DNA from 4 places in the Paenirhodobacter sp. CAU 1674 genome. Region 1 is predicted to be linked to each of the others. Evidence: riboswitches for the same ligand, from Rfam matches in the RefSeq annotation. Region 1 holds a riboswitch; each other region holds the start of a gene.
What was found. A riboswitch is a leader RNA that binds a small molecule or an ion and turns the genes downstream of it on or off. The one in region 1 is predicted to bind cobalamin.
Positions count from the first base shown of each region.

Region 2: linked by a shared signal. The riboswitch ahead of P2G62_RS13175 (TonB-dependent receptor) and the one ahead of P2G62_RS10550 (energy-coupling factor ABC transporter permease) in region 1 are both predicted to bind cobalamin.
Region 3: linked by a shared signal. The riboswitch ahead of nrdH (glutaredoxin-like protein NrdH) and the one ahead of P2G62_RS10550 (energy-coupling factor ABC transporter permease) in region 1 are both predicted to bind cobalamin.
Region 4: linked by a shared signal. The riboswitch ahead of P2G62_RS00115 (TonB-dependent receptor) and the one ahead of P2G62_RS10550 (energy-coupling factor ABC transporter permease) in region 1 are both predicted to bind cobalamin.

Region 1 is NZ_JARHUH010000006.1:196,734-201,875, reverse strand. It holds gene P2G62_RS10560 (hypothetical protein) at 1-948, shown strand, start outside; gene cobF (precorrin-6A synthase (deacetylating)) at 936-1,700, opposite strand; gene P2G62_RS10550 (energy-coupling factor ABC transporter permease) at 1,764-2,429, opposite strand; cobalamin riboswitch at 2,461-2,680, opposite strand; gene cobA (uroporphyrinogen-III C-methyltransferase) at 2,701-3,447, opposite strand; gene P2G62_RS10540 (cobyrinate a,c-diamide synthase) at 3,444-4,766, opposite strand; gene cobM (precorrin-4 C(11)-methyltransferase) at 4,763-5,142, opposite strand, start outside.
Region 2 is NZ_JARHUH010000008.1:176,564-181,705, reverse strand. It holds gene P2G62_RS13190 (helix-turn-helix domain-containing protein) at 1-543, shown strand, start outside; gene P2G62_RS13185 (hypothetical protein) at 552-1,433, opposite strand; gene P2G62_RS13180 (DUF1007 family protein) at 1,421-2,098, opposite strand; cobalamin riboswitch at 2,265-2,460, shown strand; gene P2G62_RS13175 (TonB-dependent receptor) at 2,614-4,533, shown strand; gene P2G62_RS13170 (ABC transporter substrate-binding protein) at 4,527-5,142, shown strand, end outside.
Region 3 is NZ_JARHUH010000011.1:57,570-62,711, reverse strand. It holds gene nrdE (class 1b ribonucleoside-diphosphate reductase subunit alpha) at 1-1,794, opposite strand, end outside; gene nrdI (class Ib ribonucleoside-diphosphate reductase assembly flavoprotein NrdI) at 1,791-2,207, opposite strand; gene nrdH (glutaredoxin-like protein NrdH) at 2,215-2,436, opposite strand; cobalamin riboswitch at 2,541-2,732, opposite strand; gene P2G62_RS15280 (TetR/AcrR family transcriptional regulator) at 2,866-3,507, opposite strand; gene P2G62_RS15275 (ABC transporter ATP-binding protein) at 3,778-4,605, shown strand; gene P2G62_RS15270 (branched-chain amino acid ABC transporter permease) at 4,602-5,142, shown strand, end outside.
Region 4 is NZ_JARHUH010000001.1:25,003-30,144, forward strand. It holds gene P2G62_RS00110 (ABC transporter substrate-binding protein) at 1-357, opposite strand, end outside; gene P2G62_RS00115 (TonB-dependent receptor) at 344-2,233, opposite strand; cobalamin riboswitch at 2,363-2,560, opposite strand; gene P2G62_RS00120 (DUF475 domain-containing protein) at 2,579-3,658, opposite strand; gene P2G62_RS00125 (DUF1499 domain-containing protein) at 3,778-4,197, opposite strand; gene speB (agmatinase) at 4,194-5,142, opposite strand, start outside.

The sequences.
Region 1 (5,142 bases):
ACGGTGACCCGGCACTGGCCGAAACCCGATGCGGTGTTCGACATTCCGCTGGAACAAGCCCCCGGCGCACTGGAAGAGATCCGCGACCGGCTGGCGCGCACCATCGGCACGATTGCTGCCGCCCGGCCCACCGTGATGCCGATTTCCGCAGGGCGGGATTCGCGCAATCTGGTGGCCTGCGCGCGCGATCATCTGGACAAGATCGGCGAATTCTTCGCCTTCGCGCACAGCTACAACAGCCGGATCGACAGCGCCGTGGGCTCGCTCGTGGCCGAACGGATGAACCTGCCCTATCGCATCTACGATACCGACGATTACCCGCGCGGCGCCCTGCCCGGCCGGTTCCGGCAGCGTCAGATCACCCGCGACTGGATGATTGCGAACGGCTTTACCGGTGCCCCCCCGAACGAGGTTCTGCTGGGCCTGAATACCAAACAACCCGGGCATCAATGGCATATCCGCGGCAATGTGATGGACCTTCTGCAGGCCAGCAGCTGGAGGAATGGTGCGCGCAACCCGGCGGTGCATGACCCGCGTCACGGGATCAAGCGGCTGCTGATCACCGAGGGCGACAATTATACCGAAGAACTGGCCGACCGGTGGATGCCCGAATATCTGGAATGGTACGAAAGCCTGGGTCCGCTGAAATCGCAGCCCTATGACATGATCTGGAACGAGCTTTACCTGGCCTCGTCGCAGGGCGGCAAATTCTGGGGCTATACGCATCAGTTCTATATCTCGCCCTTCAACGACCGCTATCTGATCGACCGGGCGATTTCGCTGCCGCTGCGCTATCGGATCAGCGACAAGGCGAATGACGACCTGCTGGCTATGGCCGCGCCGGAACTGAGCAATATTCCCTTCCTGCGCCGCTATCAGGCCAAGGCGGCCCGGCGCGGCGGGAACTGGTATGGCAAGACGATGGTGCGCGCCGGTCAGGCGGCCTGAGGCGCCCGGCGCAGCAGGTAGATATCCATGATCCAGCCATGTTCGGCCCGTGCCTGGGCGCGGGTCGTGCAGATGTCGGCTGCGACGTCACTCAGCGGCCCCGCGCGCAGGATCTGCTCGGCCATGCCGACATAGGCGCCCCACCAGATCTGCACGCCCTCGGTGGCCAGCGTGGTGAAGGAACACTCGCCATCCAGCATCACCACCAACGTATCTACGGCCTCGGGCCAGCCATTTTCACGCAATTGCCGCCCCGTGGTAATCAGAACAGGCGCGCCGATGTCGTTTAGCGGGATCGCATGCGCGGCACAGAGTGCCTGAATCGCGGTGATTCCGGGGATGACCCGCGTCTGCACCGCCATCCGCCGGCGCAGCCGTTCGGCAATCCGCAGCGTGCTGTCGTAAAGCGACGGATCGCCCCAGACCAGCAGCGCCACGCGGCCGCTTGCGCCCAGGGCTGCGCGGATCTGCGCCTCCCAGGCATCGGTGATTGCGTCGTGCCAGTCATCGACCCCGGCGTGATAGCTGGGCCGCGCGGCATCGCGCTTGGGCAGGTCGAATTCCACGATCCGCGTGGCCGGGTTGGTGATGTGCTGCGCACAGATCGCCCGCCGCAGCCCCGCCAGATCGGATTTGTCGCCGCCCTTGAACGGAATCAGGATCAGATCGGCGGCATTCATCGCCTGCGCGGCCTGCACCGTCAGATGGTCGGGATTGCCGGTGCCGATGCCGATCAGGGTAAGCTCGATCATGTCCTGTCCTTTGAAAAAAGGGGGCCTTGCGACCCCCTTGCGTTTCTTTGCGATGCGTCTGGCTCAGGCAAACAGACGCGGGGTGACCAGCACCGAGCCTTGCAGCCCGCGGATGCGCTTGGCCACCGCCAGAACCGCCAGATCGACCAGCGGCTCGATCAGGATGACGCTCATGTAAGCCACGCCGAAGGTCGCGATCGAGGAAGCCGCGGCAAAGCCCTGACCATACAAGGCCCAGAACGCCACCCAGGCGACGATCCCGCCCTGATAGGCCGTCGACAGCGCCAGCGCCTGACCATAGCGCAGGTCGACATAGGCCGTGCCCGGCGCGATCAGCCGCTTCGCCAGAACCTGCAGCCCGAACAGCGGCACCAGCAGCGTGGTCACGTTCATCCCGTATTGCGGCAGGTCGAAGGGCGCAAAGAACACGCCCTGGATCAGCAGACCCAGCGCCAGCCCGATCGCGGCGGGCGCGGCCCCCAGGATCAGGAACAGCGTCGAGCCAAGGATCAGGTGAACCTCGGACACGCCCACCGGCATGTGCGGCAGCACTTCGAAAAAGGTGAAAACGGCCGCTGCGGCAATGGCCGAACGCGCGACCAGCGACCCCACGCCTTGCGCGCGGATCGCTCCATAAGCGGTTTTCAGGGTATAGGTGCCAGCCGCCGCGGCGGTGGCATAGCTCAGCGCAATTTTGGTGCCGTCGACGAGGCCCGGTTCGATATGCATATCAATCTCCTGTGCCGTCACACCCGACGGCGGTTGGGTTATGTCAGATGGCCGGTCTCCTGGCTCGCGGGTCGAAGCGCAGCTTCTGCCTTCCCGGGGGATGCCCCAGTGGCGTGGTCGAAGTGCGCTCACCGCATACAGTCGCGGGGGCGGCTGGGGCTTCGGGCGCCGCAATTTGGTCCGCCCCTCCCCATTCCCGATGAAGCCCTGCGCTTTGCGCGTTGATGGGCACCATACAGAGGTTCAGATAAACGCCATGGCGGCGCTAGGGTCAAGCATCATCCGCGGCATCGGGGGCCTCAAAACCGGCCAAGGGCCCATACAGGATCAGGGCTGGCTGCTCTGACCGGCTTTGCGCAAGATCCGCGGCCAGGGCGGCGATCGTGCTGGAACAGAGCCGTTGTGCCGGATGCCCGACCGCCTCGGCCAGCAGTGCGGGTGTGTCGGGCGACAGCCCCTGCCCGATCAGCCCCGCAACCAGCCGCGGGAAAGTGCGCTTGCCCATGAACACGACCGTCGTTGCGCCGGGATCGGCCAGCGCGGGCCAGTTGAGCCCTTCGGGCAGATCGCCGGTCACATCGGCACCGGTGATGAACTGCACCCGCCGCGCCGTCAGCCGCCGGGTCAGCGGCAGCCCCGCCGCGGCCGCCGCCGCGCAGGCCGAGGGCACGCCGGGGATGATCTCATGCGCGATCCGGGCTTCGGCAAGGGCGGTCAGCTCCTCTTCCAGGCGGCCGAAAATCCCGCAATCGCCTGACTTCAGCCGCACAACCCGCAGCCCGCGCTGCGCATGTTCGACCAGCAACTGGTTGACATGGTCCTGCTTGGCCGAGGGTTTGCCCGCGCGTTTGCCCACCGCAATCAGTTCGGCCCCGGGCCGCGCATGGCCCAGAACCGGCCCCGAGGCCAGGTCGTCGAACAAGACCACATCGGCGCGCGCCAGCCGGTCGGCAGCCTTCAGCGTCAAAAGCTCGGGGTCGCCGGGCCCCGAAGAAACGAAAGATACAAAACCGCTCATGCGCTTGCCTTTGCAATCATGTGGAAAAAGGTGCCGCTGACCCGGCCGCCACCGGGCAGGCTTCGGGTCGATCCGGTTTCGGGGACCGGCGCGCCAGTGGCATCCAGAACCTCGGCCAGGGGGGCATCGGGCTGCGACAGGATCGTGGCATAGTGGAATTCATGCCCGCGCAACCGGGTGCTGGCCGCGATCCCGGGCATCGGTGTTGCCAGTGTCGCCAGCCGATAGCCCAGATGCATCCGCCGTTTCGCAAAAGATGTTTCCAACCCCAGAAGCCCCGCCATTTCGTGCCGTGTGCCATCTGCCGCGATCAGCCCTGTGCCCAGTGCCATATAGCCACCGCATTCGCCATGCACCGGACGCGTTTGCGCGAAATCCCGCAACCCTGCACGAAAATTCTGCGTGCAGCCAAGCCGCCCTGCGTGCAGTTCCGGGTAGCCACCGGGCAGCCAGCAGGCATCTGCCGAAGGGTCGGGCGCCTCGTCTGCCAAAGGTGAAAACGGCAGGATCGTCGCGCCTTGTGCCCGCCATTCGGTAATCAGATGCGGGTAGACGAAGGAAAACGCCGCATCGCGCGCCAGTGCAATGCGCTGACCCGGTGGCGGCAAAACAGGCGGAACAGAGACTGTTTCAGGCCCGCCCGAAGCCGCCGCGGCAATTAAGGCATCCAGATCGCAATGCGCGGTAACGAACGCGCCAGCCTGTTCCAAAATCGACTGCAGCCGTGGCAGCTCTTCGGCCTGCACAAGACCCAGGTGCCGCTCGGGCAGCGCGATTTCGGTCTTGCGCGGCAGTGACCCGAAAACCGTAATCCCCGCACGGGCCATCCCGTCACGCACCAGCGCGTCATGGCGCGGTGAGGCGACCTTGTTCAGCACGACCCCCGCCACCGTCACCCCCGGGCACATCGTGGCGAAGCCATGCGCCACTGCGGCGGCGGATTGCGCCTGCCCCGATACGTCAAGCACCAACACCACGGGCCAGCCCATCAGCGCGGCAATATCCGCGCTGGCGCCGATCCCTGCTTCGCCCGGACGGGCCACGCCATCGAACAACCCCATCGAGCCTTCGGCCACGACCAGATCCGCCTGGGTCTGCGCCAGCGCGGCGATCTGTTCTGCGGTCATCGCCCAGGCGTCGAGGTTGACCGAAGCACGCCCCGCCGCCGCTGTGTGAAACGCCGGGTCGATGTAATCGGGCCCGCTCTTGAACGGCTGCACCTGCATCCCGCGCACCCGCAGCGCCGCCAGCAGGCCAAGCGTCAGCGTGGTCTTGCCGGTCCCGGATGCGGGGGCCGAAATGATCAGGCCGGGCGTCATTCGGGGGCCGTGTCGGGGAAGCGCGGGGCGGTGCCCACGGGGCGATAACGGCGGTCGTAATCGCCTGCATAAAGCCGGCTTTCATCGAAATCCTCGGCCCCGAGCGTATGCCCCACAAGGATCAGCGCGGTGCGCTCCATTTCCGCGCCAATCGCGGTTTGCAGCGTGCCGAGGCTCGCGCGAACCACCCGTTGATCGGGCCAGCTGGCCCGCCACACCACCGCCACCGGGCAATCGGCGCCATAATGCGGGGTCAGCTCGGCCACCACCTTGTCCAGCACATGGATCGACAGGTGAATCGCCAGAACCGCTCCGGTGCGGGCAAAATTTTCCAGGGCTTCGGTCTCGGGCATCGCACTGGCCCGCCCGGAGGTGC
Region 2 (5,142 bases), on a different contig from region 1:
CTGGACGAAAACCCGGCCCGGATGGTGTTGGAAGGCGCCTTTCTGGCACTGCCCGAGGCGCAGGAGGTCCGGCTGCTGGCGGAATGGTTCACACTGCTTCTGGCCACTTCGGGCGGGATCAGCGCGCTGACCCCGGATCTGGTGCTTTACAACCTTGGCAGGCTGTGGGGGCGGGCGCGGCGCGAGGCGGTCGCGCTGGGGTCCGGCACGCGCGGCGATTACCACATCTTCCGCCGCGCGCAGGCGCTGATGCAAGCCGGCGCGCTGGAAACGCCTTCGGTATCCGCGCTGGCGGCAGAACTGGGCGTGCCGGTGCCCGCGCTGCACCGGGCTTTCCTGCAGACGGCGGGCATCGGCCCGGTCGAATGGCTGCGCAGGCACCGCCTGGACGGCGCCCGCCGCGATCTGCGGCACGCCGACCCCGATACCCGCGTCACCGACGTTGCGATGAAATGGGGGTTCTTGCATCTGGGCCGGTTCTCGGCGGCTTATACCGCGCAATTCGGCGAGCCCCCCTCGGCTACGCTGCGCGCCGCCCGATAACCCCCGGCTCACAGATAAAGCGCGACGATCCCCAGCCCGACCGCGATCTGCGCAACATCGGCGGCGCGACGCAAACGCCGCCCCTGTGCCCCGCTCAGAACCTCGGTCCCGAGTTTCGCGCTGGCAAGCGCCACCGCCAGGGTGACAAGCGCCGTGCCCAATCCCATCGCCAGCACCGCCGCCGCACCCGCCAGCGGCGCGCCGATCAACACGGTCAGCAGCATCACGAACACCGCCCCGGTGCAGGGCCGCAACGCCACACCGGCAATCAGCATCAGCGCCTCTGGCAGGCCTGCGCGGGCCGCCGCCTCGGGCGCCGGGGCATGGGCATGCCCGCACCCGCACCCGTCGTCATGCGTATGCGCGACGGGCTGCGCAAGCGGCGCGGCGCCCCTGCCCCGGCGCAGCCCGAACGCCCCGCGCAGAACCAGGAAAAGCCCCAGTGCCACCAGCGCCCATTCGCCCGCCCGTGTCACCGGCCCCTCTGCCAGCCCCGTCAGCTGGCTGCGTCCCAGCCCGAACGCCCAGGCCCCGGCCAGCACCAGCCCGATTGCCACCGCCGCCTGCGCCAGGCTTGCCGCCAGCGTGATTACCGCAACCTTCAGCAGCCGCGCCCGCGCCGAGAACGCCCAGGCCCCCAGCACCACCTTGCCATGCCCCGGCCCCGCCGCATGCAGCACGCCATACAGAAACCCGAGCCAGATCAGCCCGGCCACTGCGCCCGGCTGATGCGCCTTGAGCGCGCGCACCCCTTCGGCCAGCGGCGCCTGAAACGCGCGCTGCGCCGCGACAAGCGCACCGCGCGCCTGCGCGAACAGCCCCAGATGCCAGGCCACGGCGGCAGCCAGCACCACCAGGGCCAGCACCGACAGCGCCACTACTTGCCGCATGTGATCCGTTCCTCATCGGCATACAGCCGGCCGACCGCGGGCAGACCGGCATCGGCGGGGGTGACCTCGGGGCTGAGTTCGGCAATCGCGGCGGCGAGTTCATCGGACACCGCGCCCGGATCCGCCTCGAACACCGCAGCATGGCAATCGCCGCGGCCTTCGAACCGGGGGGGCGCGACGACCGTGTAGGCGGTATAGAAATCCGGGTCGTACGGGCGGATCACCAGTTCGCGGCCCGTCAGATCCAACGGCGCCCGCAGCATCCGGGTATGCACCGAAACCGCGCGCCCGTCATGCCATTCAGCGGCCCAGTCGCTCGGCCCCTGCAAGGCCACCGGCTGCCCGGCGAGTTCGATCTCGATATCGCCGCCATAGTCCGCGGGCCAATCCGCATCCCAGGTCTGGAAGGCCGCCAGCTCATCACCCGCAACCCTGCCATCGCCGTTGTGATCGTATTTGCCGTCTTCAACCATCAGCAGCGTGAACATCTCGTCATAATCCCAGCGTGCCCGCAGCCCGACAAGCCGCCCGTCGGCATCGAACAGAAGGCTGTGGGTGACATCGACGAACAGATGCGGATGTGCGGCCACCGGCTGCGCGGTAAGAACCGCCAGCGCAAAACAGGCGAGCGTAAGGGAACGGGGCGAAAGGCGTGCCTGGGTCATGCCCCGATCTAGCGGCACCGCCCCCCGCCTGACAAGCGCCCGGCACCCGCCTCGCACCGAAGTTACTTCATAACATGCGCTGCCCCGCACGAAGATCTGCTCCCCTGCCGTCGACTGGCGCCGGACAGCCCGTGCGATGCGGGCTTGACTTCACGGAAAACTTGTCTTTCCTTGACCGCGTTCAAGTTCCGGCCATCCGGCCGGATTAAAAGGGAACACGGAACGGCTTCGGCCCAGACCGTGGCTGCCCCCGCAACTGTGAGCGGTGAGCAAGGCCAACGACGCCACTGGGGGTTCCCCGGGAAGGCAGGCCAAGCTTCGACCCGCGAGCCAGGAGACCTGCTTGGACGATCACCCTTTCCGGGCGCGGGGCGCGCCATGGGAGCGGCATGATCCGCAGAGGTGACACTGGTCGCTGTCTGCGGAGAACTCTTCGCAGGCGTCTTTTGGTCACGCGGGCTTTGCCCGTTGGATTTGCATTGCGGGCTTTCGGGCCCGCCAAGGGGATGGAAACCATGTGTTCTGCCCGCGCTTTGCGCTTTCTGCTGCTTTCCGCAGCCTGCTTCGTCACGCCTGCCGTCGGCCATTCGCAAGAGGCCACGACATCCGATGTCTTCATCTTGGATGAAATCCTTGTCTCTGGCGGCCTGACCGGCATCGCCAAGGACAATTTCACCCGCGCCTACAGCCAGATCACCCGAGAAGAGATCGCCCGGCGCGGCCTCAAGACCGTGGAAAGCGCCCTGCGGGCCCTGCCGGGGCTGTCGGTCGTATCCACCGGCGACAGCATGACCTCGGTCTTCATTCGGGGCGGGGAAAGCAATCACACGCTGGTGCTGATCGACGGGGTCGAGGTGAACACGACCACCAATGGCAGCTACAGCTTTTCGGGACTGTCAGCCGCCGACATCGACAGTATCGAGGTGCTGCGCGGACCGCAGGCCACGCTTTACGGCACCAGTGCGATGGCGGGGCTGATCGCGATCACCACGCAGAAGGCGGACAAGCCGGGCCTGTCTTATGGCGGCGGCGTCGAACTGGGCGGCCTGGACAGCCATATGCTCAACGCCTCTCTGCGGCAGGGGTTCGCGCGCGGGCAGCTGTCCTTTGCCGCCGAAAGCCGCCGCTCTGACGGCGAAGACGGATCGCGCACCGGCGGCGATACCGAGTTCAACAACATGGACACCGTGTCGCTGAACGGCGACCACGCGGTGACCGACAGCGTGACGATCGGCTTCAGCCTGCGCCATTTCACGCAATCCTACGGCTATGACGGCACCGACAGCGCCGCGACCCGCCCCGAGGATTACATCGTCGATTCCGGCGATACTGCGGATCGGGACGAAAGCTATGGCAGCCTCTGGGCCGAGGCCGAGGCGCTGGACGGGCGGTTGCTGAACCGGCTGGAGCTGTCCGCGATGGACCAGGACACCAGCTACGATTCCCCCAGTTGGGGCGTGTCGAACTATGGCTCCACCCGCCAGGCACTGAAATACACCGGCAGCTTCGCGCTCGACGGAACCGAGGCCCGGGGGGCGGCGCAAAAGCTGAACCTGCTGCTGGAAGCCGAACGCGAGACCTTCGATGTTGCGACGGCCTGGTCGACGGGCAAGGAAAGCCGCAACAGCCGCTCGGTCGCGCTGGAATATCAGGGGCGGTTCGACAACGGAATCGACCTGCAGGCGGGCGTGCGCCACGATGTCATCGACGTTTTCGAGGACCCGACCTCGTGGAACCTGTCGGCCGCCTGGCGCCAGCCCGGTTCGGCGCTGCGGCTGCGCGGTTCGGTCGGGCGGGCGACGGTCTATCCGACGATGTACGAGCAGTTCGGCTATACGCCCGGCCTGTTCACCGGCAACCCGGATCTGAAACCCGAACACAGCCTGAGCTATGAACTCGGGGCCGATCTGGATCTGCCGGAAGGACGCGGCACGCTCGGGGTAACCCTGTTCCAGAGCGATATCGAGGACATGATCGCCAGCACCGGCACCAGCGCGACCAACCTTGCCGGCACCAGCACGCGCAAGGGGGTGGAACTGAGCGCCACCTGGCAGGCCAACGACTGGCTGCATCTGGCCGGAAGTTACACCTATACCCATGGCCGCAGCCCCGGCGGAGAGCGTCTGGTGCGGCGTCCGGCACATGAATTCGGACTGCAGGCCAGCGCCGACATTCTGGACGGGCGCGCGAATGTAAGCGCCGATCTGCGCCATGTTGCGGGCAGTTACGATCAGGAATGGTTCGGGGCGGGATCGGGCACGATCAGCAAGCTGGCGCAGTTCACCACGGTCGATCTGGCCGCGCGCTATGACCTGACCGCGAATGTCGCGCTGACGGGCCGCATCGTGAACCTGTTCGATGCGGATTATTCCGAAGCCTGGGGCTATTACGGCCAAAGCCGCACCGCCTATCTGGGGCTGTCGGCCAAATGGTGATCCGGGGGCGTCTTGCCGCCCTCGCATTCGCGGGCAGCCTTGCGCTGCCCGCCTTTGCCGAGGCACCCGGCCGCGTGGTCTCGATCAACCTGTGCACCGATCAGCTGGCGATGATGCTGGCCGCGCCGGGGCAGCTTGTGTCGGTCACCTATCTGGCACAGGACCCGCGCGCCTCGGTGATGGCCGCGGAGGCACGGGCCTATCCGGTCAATCACGGCTTGGCCGAAGAGGTCTATCTGCTGAGGCCGGATCTGGTGCTGGCGGGCAGGTTCACCGCGCAGGCCACCGTCGCGATGCTGCAGCGGCTGGGCATCGCGGTGGTGATCTTCGACCCCGCCTATTCGCTGCAGGACGTGCGGCAGGGCATGCTCGACATGGGCCGCGCGTTGGGGCGCGAAGCCGAGGGGCAAGCGATGGCAGAGGCATTTTCGGCACGGCTGGCAGAGATTGCCGCGCCCGCTTCGGCGGTCACGGCGCCGCGCCCGACGGCGGCAACCTATGCGGCCAATGGCTATACCTCGGGCGATCGCAGCCTGTCGGGTGAAATCATCGAGGCCGCCGGGTTCGAACATCTGGCGGCCTCGATGGGCCTGCCGCAAGGCGGGGTGC
Region 3 (5,142 bases), on a different contig from region 1:
GATATAGCTGATCGAGCCGGTGGGCGGCACCGCCTGCAGGTTGCGATTGTAAAGCCCGCCCGTCATCACCGCCTCGCGCAACGCTGCCCAATCGGCGCGCGTGGGCACGGTGATGCCGAAGCGCGCGAACAGCGCGCGCACGGTCTCGGTTTCCGGCAACCAGTCGCGGGTGGTGTATGTCTCGAAAAAACTGCCGTCGGCGTATTTCGAGGCCTCGAACCCCACGAAGCTGCGCCCCCGCTCGCGCGCCAGCGCATTCGAGGCGCGCAGGCAGTGGTAAAGCACGGTGGCGAAATAGATATTGGTGAAGTCGATGCCCTCGGCCGAACCGTAATGGATACGCTCGCGCGCCAGAAACCCGTGCAGGTTCATCTGCCCCAGCCCGATCGCATGGCTTTCGTCATTTCCCCGCCGGATCGACGGCACGGAATCGATCGCCGACATCTCGGAAACCGCATTGAGCGCGCGGATCGCGGTCTCGACCGTCGCGCCCAGATCGCCGCCATCCATCGCCCTGGCGATGTTGAGCGAACCGAGGTTGCACGAAATATCCGTTCCCAGATGGCGATAGCTCAGGTCATCGTTGAATTCGGACGCCTCGTTGACCTGCAGGATTTCCGAACACAGATTCGACATGGTGATCCGTCCTGCCACCGGGTTGGCACGGTTCACCGTATCCTCGAACATGATATAGGGATAACCGCTTTCGAACTGGATCTCGGCCAGCGTCTGGAAGAACCCGCGCGCGTTGATCTTCTTCTTGCGGATCTTGGGGTTGTCGACCATCTCGTGATAGCGCTCGGAGATCGAGATTTCCGAAAACGGCTTGCCATAGACCCGGGCGATATCATGGGGCGAGAACAGATACATGTCATCGTTTTTGCGGGCCAGTTCGAAGGTGATATCCGGGATCACCACGCCCAGGCTCAGCGTCTTGATGCGGATCTTTTCATCGGCGTTTTCGCGTTTGGTATCCAGAAAGCGCAGGATGTCGGGATGGTGCGCATTCAGATAGACCGCCCCTGCGCCTTGCCGCGCGCCCAGCTGGTTGGCGTAGGAAAAGCTGTCTTCCAGCAGTTTCATCACCGGGATCACGCCCGAGGACTGGTTCTCGATCCCCTTGATCGCCGCGCCATGTTCGCGAATGTTAGTCAGCATCAGCGCGACACCACCGCCGCGCTTGGACAGTTGCAGCGCCGAATTGATGCCCCGCCCGATCGATTCCATGTTGTCTTCCAGCCGCAGCAGGAAACATGAAATCAACTCGCCGCGCTGTGCCTTGCCCGCGTTCAGGAAGGTCGGCGTCGCCGGCTGGAACCGCCCGGCGATGATCTCGGCCATCAATGCCAGCGCCTGCGCCTCGTCGCCCCGCGCCAGCGTCAGCGCGACCATCACCACCCGATCCTCGAACCGTTCGAGATAGCGCTTCCCGTCGCGCGTCTTCAGCGTGTAGCTGGTGTAATACTTGAAGGCCCCTAGGAAGGTCGGAAAGCGGAATTTCGCCCCGAACGCCGCATCCCAGATCCGGGCAAGGAATGCCGGGCTGTATTGGGACAGAACCTGCGCTTCGTAATAGCCTTCCTCGACCAGATAACGCAGCTTTTCCTCCAGCGAATGGAAGAACACGGTGTTCTGGTTCACATGGCTCAGGAAATACTGCCGCGCGGCCATGCGGTCGGCCTCGAAGCGGATATGCCCCTGATCGTCGTAAAGGTTCAGCATCGCGTTCAGCGCGTGGTAATCCAGCCCCTGCCATTCGGCGGGCACCGCCGTCGCCGGGGCGGCATCGCTCAGATCGCGGTCGAGAATTGCGTCTTCCAAAACCTGTCCAGTCCTTCTGTGACCCGGGCGATGTCGGTGGGTGTTCCGGCCAGCTCGAAGCGGTAGAACACCGGCACCGCGCATTTGCGCGCGATGACATCCCCGGCGAGCGCGAAAAGCGCCCCGAAATTGCGATTGCCCGAGGCGATGACGCCGCGCAGATGGGCGCGTGTGTCCGGGTCGTTCAGGAACCGGATCACCTGGGGGTGGACCGCGCCGCGCCCCTGCCCGTCGGCATAGGTCGGCGTGATCAGAACGAAGGGCGCGCGGGGGGCGGGCATCGGCGCTGTGGGCGCGATCGGAATACGATCGGCCGTCAGCCCCAGCGTGCGCACGAAGCGCTCGGTGTTGCCCGAACGCGACGAGAAATAGACCAGCCCGCCCATAGCGGCCTCAGCTCAGCGCGCTGATCTTGTCCGGGCGGAACCCGGCCCAGTGGTCGTCACCCGCCATCACCACCGGAACCTGCCGGTAACCCAGTTCGGTCACCCGCGCCAGCGCCGCGGCATCCTCGGTCAGGTCGATCAGATCGAAGGCAAGCCCACGGGCGGCCAGCGCGCGGGTGGTGGCCGTGCATTGCACGCAAGCGGGTTTGGAATAGACGGTAATGCTCATCCGGGGTCTCCTGACCTGTGCTCATGGGCGAAAGGATCGGAGACGAGGCACGCCGCGGCACGACGGGCCACGGCAGATACGACATCCCCGGACCCTCCGTCCGGTTTCGTTTCTCATGTCCTGGCAGGTCTCCTGGCTCGCGGTTCGAACGCTCCGGCCCCCCTTCCCGACGCTGACGCGCCAGTGGATAACGGGCCTCAGCTCACCGCTCACAGTTGCGGGGGCAGCTCCGGTATCGCACCGGCTTCCCTTTTCACCCACGACGAGTCGCGGGCACCAAGACAACACGATATAGCAGGCGAATGTGCCGCCTTGTCAACATCTGGTTGGCGCATTCGGCAAACAAGCGGCGGGCATCGCCGCAGGCAGCGGCTGTCACCGCCCTGCGAACACTGCAGGGCTGCGTGGCGTGGGCCGTCAGGGTGCGGGTCACACGCCGCTCGACAGCCCCGCCATCAAGGTTGCCACCACCCCCGAGGTGACGGCGTCGCGGCTCAATTGGCCCGTAGGCTCGTACCAGCGCCCGATCCAGTTCAGCGCGCCGGTCAGGGTGAAGGTGACGATCCGCGCGTCGCCCGCGCGCAATGACCCGTCATCCATGCCCGCCTGCACCAGCCCGCGCATCACATCGTCGATATGGCGCTTGAGCTTGCGGAACTCCTTGCGGCTCGGTTCGGCCAAATCGGTATCGGCGGTGCGCGTCACGCATCGGCAGAAATCCTGCGTCATCGCAAAGGCATAGCCGGTCATCGCCGCCTCCAGCCGATCCCGCCCCAAGCGCTTGTCCTGCGGCAGGGCCGCGATCGCTTCCAGAATGATCTCCAGCCCCCGTTTGACGCAATCGAACAGGATCTCGTCCTTGTTCCGGGCGTAATGATAGATCGTGGGCTTGGTCACCCCCAGCCGGGCGGCCACATCGTCCAGCGAGGCCGCACGAAAGCCCTTCTCGTTGAAGGCGCTCACCGCCGCCGCCAGAACGGCCTCGCGCTTGACCTCGCGGTTGCGCCGGCGATCCCCCGGAACAGGCTCTGCCTGGTCGGGGCGCACGGCCTTGATCGGTGTCTTTGCCATTTTCCGTGTGCGCCTTCATTTCGCAAAAATTTCTGTTGAAACGTTTCTATACTCGTGAGTAAGTTTAGAGCAACAGAAACCCGAGACCGCCAGGGGGAGGAAACGAATGGCGCCGCGGGTCTGTGCATAAGGGAGCAGGGTTTTCCATTTTATATCATGTGGTTGCTGATTTAACGCCAACCACGAATCGGTTCGGTTGAACCTGGAAGACCCAACAAGGGAGGAAGGCCGTCATGGCGCAGAAATGCGAAATGGGGGGTGGGTTCAATCATGCCTGAGGCAAGGGGCGCCACCCTGGAAGTCGACAATGTCACGCTGGCCTTCGGCGGGCTGAAAGTGCTGCGCGGCGTGTCCTTTGCGGCACAGGCCGGGTCGGTCACCGCACTGATCGGACCGAACGGTGCGGGCAAGACATCCATGTTCAACTGCATCTCCGGGTTTTACCGCCCCTCTGCGGGCACCGTGCGTCTGGACGGGCAGGATATCAGCCGCGTCAAGGCCTCGTCGAGGGCCGCACTTGGCATGGCGCGCAGCTTTCAGAACATCGCCCTGTTCCGGGGCATGACCGTGCTCGACAATATCAAGCTCGGGCGGCATGCGCATCTGCGCACCAACCTGTTGCAGGGGCTGCTGCATCTGGGCCCGGCCGCGCGTGAAGAAGAGGCGCTGCGCGCCGAGATCGAGCGCAAGATCATCGACTTCCTGGAAATCGACCACATCCGCAACAAGCCGGTCGCGATGCTGTCCTACGGGTTGCAAAAACGCGTCGAACTGGCCCGCGCGCTGGCGATGCAGCCGCGCATCCTGCTCCTGGACGAGCCGGTGGCCGGGATGAACCGCGAAGAGACCGAAGACATGGCCCGTTTCATTCTGGACGTGAAGGACGAATGGGGCGTCACCATCCTGATGGTCGAACACGACATGGGGCTGGTGATGGATATTTCCGATCATGTCGCGGTGCTGAATTTCGGCGCCAAGATCGCCGAGGGCCGCCCCGAAGAGGTGCAAAACGACCCCCATGTCGCCGAAGCCTACCTGGGCAGCGGCGATCCGGCCGCGCTGATGCGCCGCCTGCACGCCGAGGAGAGTGCCGCATGAGCGACGATCTGCTGTTCTTTACCGAGGTCACGCTGGCGGGCCTGGGCTCTGGCGCGTTGCTGGCGCTGACCGCATTGTCCTTCGTGCTGATCTACAAGGCGACGCGGGTCATCAACTTGGCCGTGGGCGAAACGCTGATGCTGGGCGGCTATCTGTTCCTGGCTTTCGCGGCCGGAATGGGCCTGCCGGTCTGGGCTGCGCTGCCGCTGGCCATCGCGGGCGGCGGCGTTCTGGGCGCCATCGTCGAACGCGGGCTGATCCGGCCGATGCTGGGCAAAAGCCCGATTTCGGTCTTCATGGTCACGGTCGGGCTCGGCTCGGTCCTTGTCGGCCTGGTCGAGATGCTGTGGGGCACCGATCCGCGCACCCTGCCCGGCTTCATCGCCAATACCCCGGTGTTCATCGGCGAGGCCTATGTCTCGCGCAAGATCGTGGTCGCGTTCATCGCGGCGGCGCTGGTGATCGGCGTGTTTCTGGCACTGTTCCGGTTCTGGCGCGGGGGCGTTGCGCTGCGGGCCACCGCCTCGGATCAGGCTG
Region 4 (5,142 bases), on a different contig from region 1:
CAATTGCTCGACCCGGATGCCAAGGCGGCGCAACATCGAGATGGTGCCCGGCGCCGACCAGATGTCGGCCAGCACCAGATCGGGCCGCAGAACGGCGATTTCCTCGGCCCGGCCATGGTTGGCGGGATAGGCCGCGGCCTGCGCCGCCAGCACCGACATCTGCGGGTCAGAGGCGAAATGGCTGAGCGAGACGATCTGCCCCGGATCGGCCAGCAACAGCGCCAGCTGATCGGTGCACAGGTTCATCGACACCACCCGGGCGGGCGGCGGCTCGGCCCGTGCGAAAGAGGCCGCAAAAGCGGCCAGAACCAGCAGGGCGCCGCGCAGCGCCCTGCCCCTGCGCTCAGAACGTGCCACGCAACCCGACATAGGCGGTGCGGCCCGCGGTGGCATAGCCCCAGACCTCGGAATACTCGGAGTCGGTCAGGTTCTCGATCCGGCCCACCAGATCGACCTTCGGCGTCAGCGCATATTTGCCCGACAGGTTCACGACCGTGTAATCCTCAAGCTTTTCGGTGGCATAGCTGCCCCAATACTGGGTGTCCCAGGTATCGGCCACATGCCGCATCCCCAGCGTGACCGAGCCCTGCCCCTGCGCGAATGCCCAGGTCGCATCCAGCCCCAGCTGGTGCCGCGGGCGGCGCACTTCGGGCGCGCCATCGGCATCGCTCGACTTGGTGTAGGTGTAGCTGAAGCCAAATCCCAGCCGGTCAGTCGCCTGCCAGTTGCCCGACACTTCGACGCCCCGGCGCTGCGACAGGCCGTCGCTGTTCAGCGCGGTGGTATAGCTCGGGCTGTAGACGATTTCGTTTTCCAGATTTTCGGCAAACAGCGTCACATCGACCGTGCCGCGCCCCCCCGCGAAGGGCAGCTCGACGCCGATGTCGAAGCCCAGCGATTCCTCGGGTTTCAGATCGGGGTTGCCGGTATAGAAACCGGGGGTATAGCCGAATTGCTCATACATCGTCGGGTTGACCACGGCCTTGCCGAGCGAGCCGTGCAGCCGCGCGGTGCCGAGCGGATAGGACGCCGCCAGGTTCCAGGTCGTCGCGTTCTGGAACTGGGCGTTGAAATCCTGCCGCACGCCGGCCTGCACATCCAGCCCGTTGTCGTAGCTGCCCTGATATTCCAGCGCCAGCCCATTGGCGTTGCGGGCATAGCGCGTGCCGCCGGTTTCGCGGCGGAAAACCTCGCTGTCATGCTCGGCCAGCAGGGTCACGCGTTGGCGCGACTGATCGACCGCCGCCCCGTCCAGCGCATAGGCCAGCCGGTAGGCCACCGTTTCGCGCTGCGACAGCGCCATCGAGGTCAGGCTGCCGGTCGCGTCATAGCGTTTGGTATCGAAATCATTGCCGCTCAGCGTCAGGCGCTGCTGCAACTGTCCGCCCAGCGTATCGGCCTGCAGCCAGACCGAGGCCAGCGTCTCGCGCCGCTTGCCGTAATCGCCGCTGTCCACGATATAGCTGTCGGCATCGGTCGCCGCCCAGTTGTCGGCGTCGAAATCGAAATCCTGATCGGAATGGCGCAGCGTGAACCCGGTCGAGAAGGTATCGCTCAGCTGCCAGCGGCCGGTCAGATTGGCCGTGGTGCGGCGCGATCCGTCGCGATCCCCGCCATCGCCCGACTGGTCGAACCCGGCTTCGTCGCGGTGCTGCAGCGAAAAGGCCAACTCGCCCTTTTCACCCCGCGTGCGCACCGCGAAATCGCCCGCATAGCTGCCCGCCGTGCCATATTCGACCCCGGTCTGATAGCTGGTGCCGGCAGTCTGCGCGCGTTTGGTGTAGATCGCGATCACCCCGGTCGCCGCGTTCGAGCCGTAGATCACCGATTGCGGGCCACGCAGCACCTCGATGCGCTCGACATCGGCCAGTTCCAGCCCCGAGAAATAGTATTCGCCATTCTCGCCCATCGTCGCCTCGACCCCGTCGATCAGGACCAGAACGTGATTGCCCTCGCCGCCACGGATGCGCACCTGGGTGTTGTAGGGGTCCGACCCCTCGACCGCGACGCCCGGCAGGGCACGGATCGCCTGCTGCACGGTGGTCAGGCCGCGCGTGGCGATCTGCTCGGCGGTCAGGATCGAATAGGCGCGGCCATAGGCCGATTGCGAAACCGGCAAGAGCCCGCCCGAAACCACGATCTCGTCCAGTGCGAGAACGTCCTGGGCCAGGACCGGGGCGGCCAGCGCGGTGCTGGAAAGAAGCGAAAGCAAAAGCATGCGAGAGCGGATCATCTGTCTTGTATCCTGCGGCGGACCGATACGGCCCCGATGTCGATCTGCCTTTGGAAAGATGCCTTTCCGCCGACGGTGGCTGTCACCTTTCAGCGGGAAGAACCGCCTCCCCACACCCCCCGTGTGGTGGAAATCAGTGATCGCCTCGGCAGGTCTCCTGGCTTGCGGGTCGTGACATCGGGCCGCCTTCCCGGGGTATCCCCAGTGGCCGTGGCCCATGCTCACCGCTTACAGTTGCGGGGGCAGCACCGGCATTGGGCCGAGGCCCGCACCGATTTCCCTTTTCATCCGGCTTTTGGGGCCGGAACCGAAGTGCGGCCCTCTTGGCGCCGCACGGCATATATGTCAAGAATTATTGGGCGTTTCGGGCAGATCCGTGGCCTTGGGCGCAGAATGCGCGCAGGCCCGGTTGAACCGCACCGAGGACAGCAGCGCCAACCCGATGAAGCCTGCCCCCAGAAGGCCGGTGATGACCTCGGGAATGTGCATCAGGGTCTGGGCGAACATGATGCCGCTCAGGATCAGGATCGACCAGAACGCACCATGTTCCAGATAGCGCAGCTCGGCCAGGGTGTTGCGTTCGACCAGCATGATCGTCATCGACCGCACATACATCGCCCCGATGCCCAGACCGATTGCGATCAGGAACAGGTTCTGGGTCAGCGCGAAGGCGCCGATGACCCCGTCGAAGCTGAACGAGGCGTCCAGCACTTCAAGGTAAAGAAACGCGCCCAGGCCCCCCTTGGCGGCCTCGGTCGTCATCGAGGCCCGGTCGAGCACCTGGCCCAGCACCTCGACCGCCAGAAAGGTCAAGAGCCCCGCGACGGCGGCAAACAGGAAGCTGCCCTCGGTGCCCGGCGGCAAAACCCAGGTGAACAACATCACCACGCCCAGCACGAAACCGATCTCCAGCCCGCGGATCGAGGCGCAGGCGCGCAGGCGGCGTTCGAGGGCGGCGATCCAGTCGACCTCCTTGCCCTCGTCGATAAAATAGGTCAGCGCCACCATCATCAGGAAGGCGCCGCCGAAAGCCGCGATCGAGACATGGGCCGAACCGATGATGCGCGCATATTCGGCAGGTTTCGTGGCGGCCAGAACCAGCGCCTCGATCGGGCCGATGCCCGCGGCGATCACCACGATCAGCAGCGGAAACAGGATGCGCATGCCGAAGACCGCGATCACGATGCCCCAGGTCAGGAAGCGTTGCTGCCACTCGGGCGTCATATCCTTGAGCTTGTTGGCATTCACGATGGCATTGTCGAAGGACAGGCTGATTTCCAGCACCGCCAGAACGCCCGCGATCAGAAAGAACGACAGCGCGCCGGTGAAGTTGCCCGAATAGCCCCAGCCCAGCCAGAAGGCCAGAACCAGCCCCACTGCGGTAAAACCGAAAGCCCAACGGAAATAGTGAATGGCCGTGCGCATGATCGCTCCTGTGGGGATATGTCGCACAGATAGGAAGCCGCCCAAGCCCCCGCAAGGCGGCCCCTGTCAGATCCTGCGCAAGTGGTTTGCGCGCAACACCGGCCCCGCCCGTCCGCCGTTCAAAGCCCCGCGCGGCCCAGCCAGCCCAGAATCCGGTCGCGGTTCACCCCCAGATCGGACCGGCCAAAGACCAGATGACCGCGGATATGGACCCGGTCACCCTCGATCCACAGGTTGGTGATGTCGGGAAAGCCCCAGACGGCCGAGCGGGTGACAAAGGTCATCAGCCCCTCTTCGACGCTGCCCTCCAGCAAGACCGTGCGCGGGCTGGCCGCGACGATCCGGCCCAGTTCCGCCAGACGCGCCTGCGGATCGGGGATCTGGCGCACCGCCTCGAAGCCGCCGGTGTCGGGCCAGTCGCCCTCGGTCTTGGTGGCGGCCATCTTGTGCCAGCGGTCGGCGGGCAGCGGCGCCAGCCGGACCCAGGCCGCGAAGCCCGCCACCAGCAGAACCAGGGCGATCAGGCCGATGCGGATCATGCCGGGGCCCCGCGGCGCCGGGTCCAGCCGTAAAGCGCGATCAGTTCCATCGCGACATGGGCGCCCGCAATCGCGGTGGCACCGGTGGTGTCATAGGGGGGCGAGACCTCGACCACATCGCCGCCCAGCAGGGTAATCCCCGCCAGCCCGCGCAGGATCGCCGCCGCCTGCCAGCTGGCCAGACCGCCCCAGACCGGCGTGCCGGTGCCCGGCGCGAAGGCCGGATCGAGGCAGTCGATATCGAAGGTGATATAGCAGGGCCGATCCCCCACCACCTGCCTGATCCGCGCGATGGTGGCCTCTACCCCCTGCTGATGCACGAAGGGCGCGTCGACGATCCCGACCCCCAGCGTGTCGGGGTTGTCGGTGCGGATACCGACCGAAACCGTCGCCGCCGGATCGACGACGCCGGTCTTGATCGCCTTGTACAGGAAGGTGCCGTGGTCGATCCGATCCATGTCGTCATCGGCCCAGGTATCGGAATGCGCGTCGAACTGGATCAGCGCGACGGGACCGAATTTTTCCGCATAGGCGCGCAGGATCGGCAGGGTGATGAAATGATCGCCGCCCAGCGTGATGCTGCCCGCACCCGCCGCCAGAATTCCCGCGATATGGGCCTGCACGCGGCCCGGGAAGCTGGGCGTATGGGCATAATCGAAGGCCAGATCGCCATAATCGACCACGGTCATTTCGCTCAGCGGATCGTAGCCCCAGCCATAGGGCGCATCGAAGGCCTGCAGCGCCGAGGCCTCGCGGATCGCGCGCGGCCCGAAGCGCGCACCCGGACGATGTGTCACCGCCTGATCGAAGGGCACGCCGGTCACCGCCAGATCGACACCCGTCAGATCCTTGGTATAGCGGCGGCGCAGGAAACTGGTGGCCCCGCCAAACGCATTTTCAAAGGCCAGCCCCCGCGGATCTTCGCGCGTGAAGGCCATGTCGATC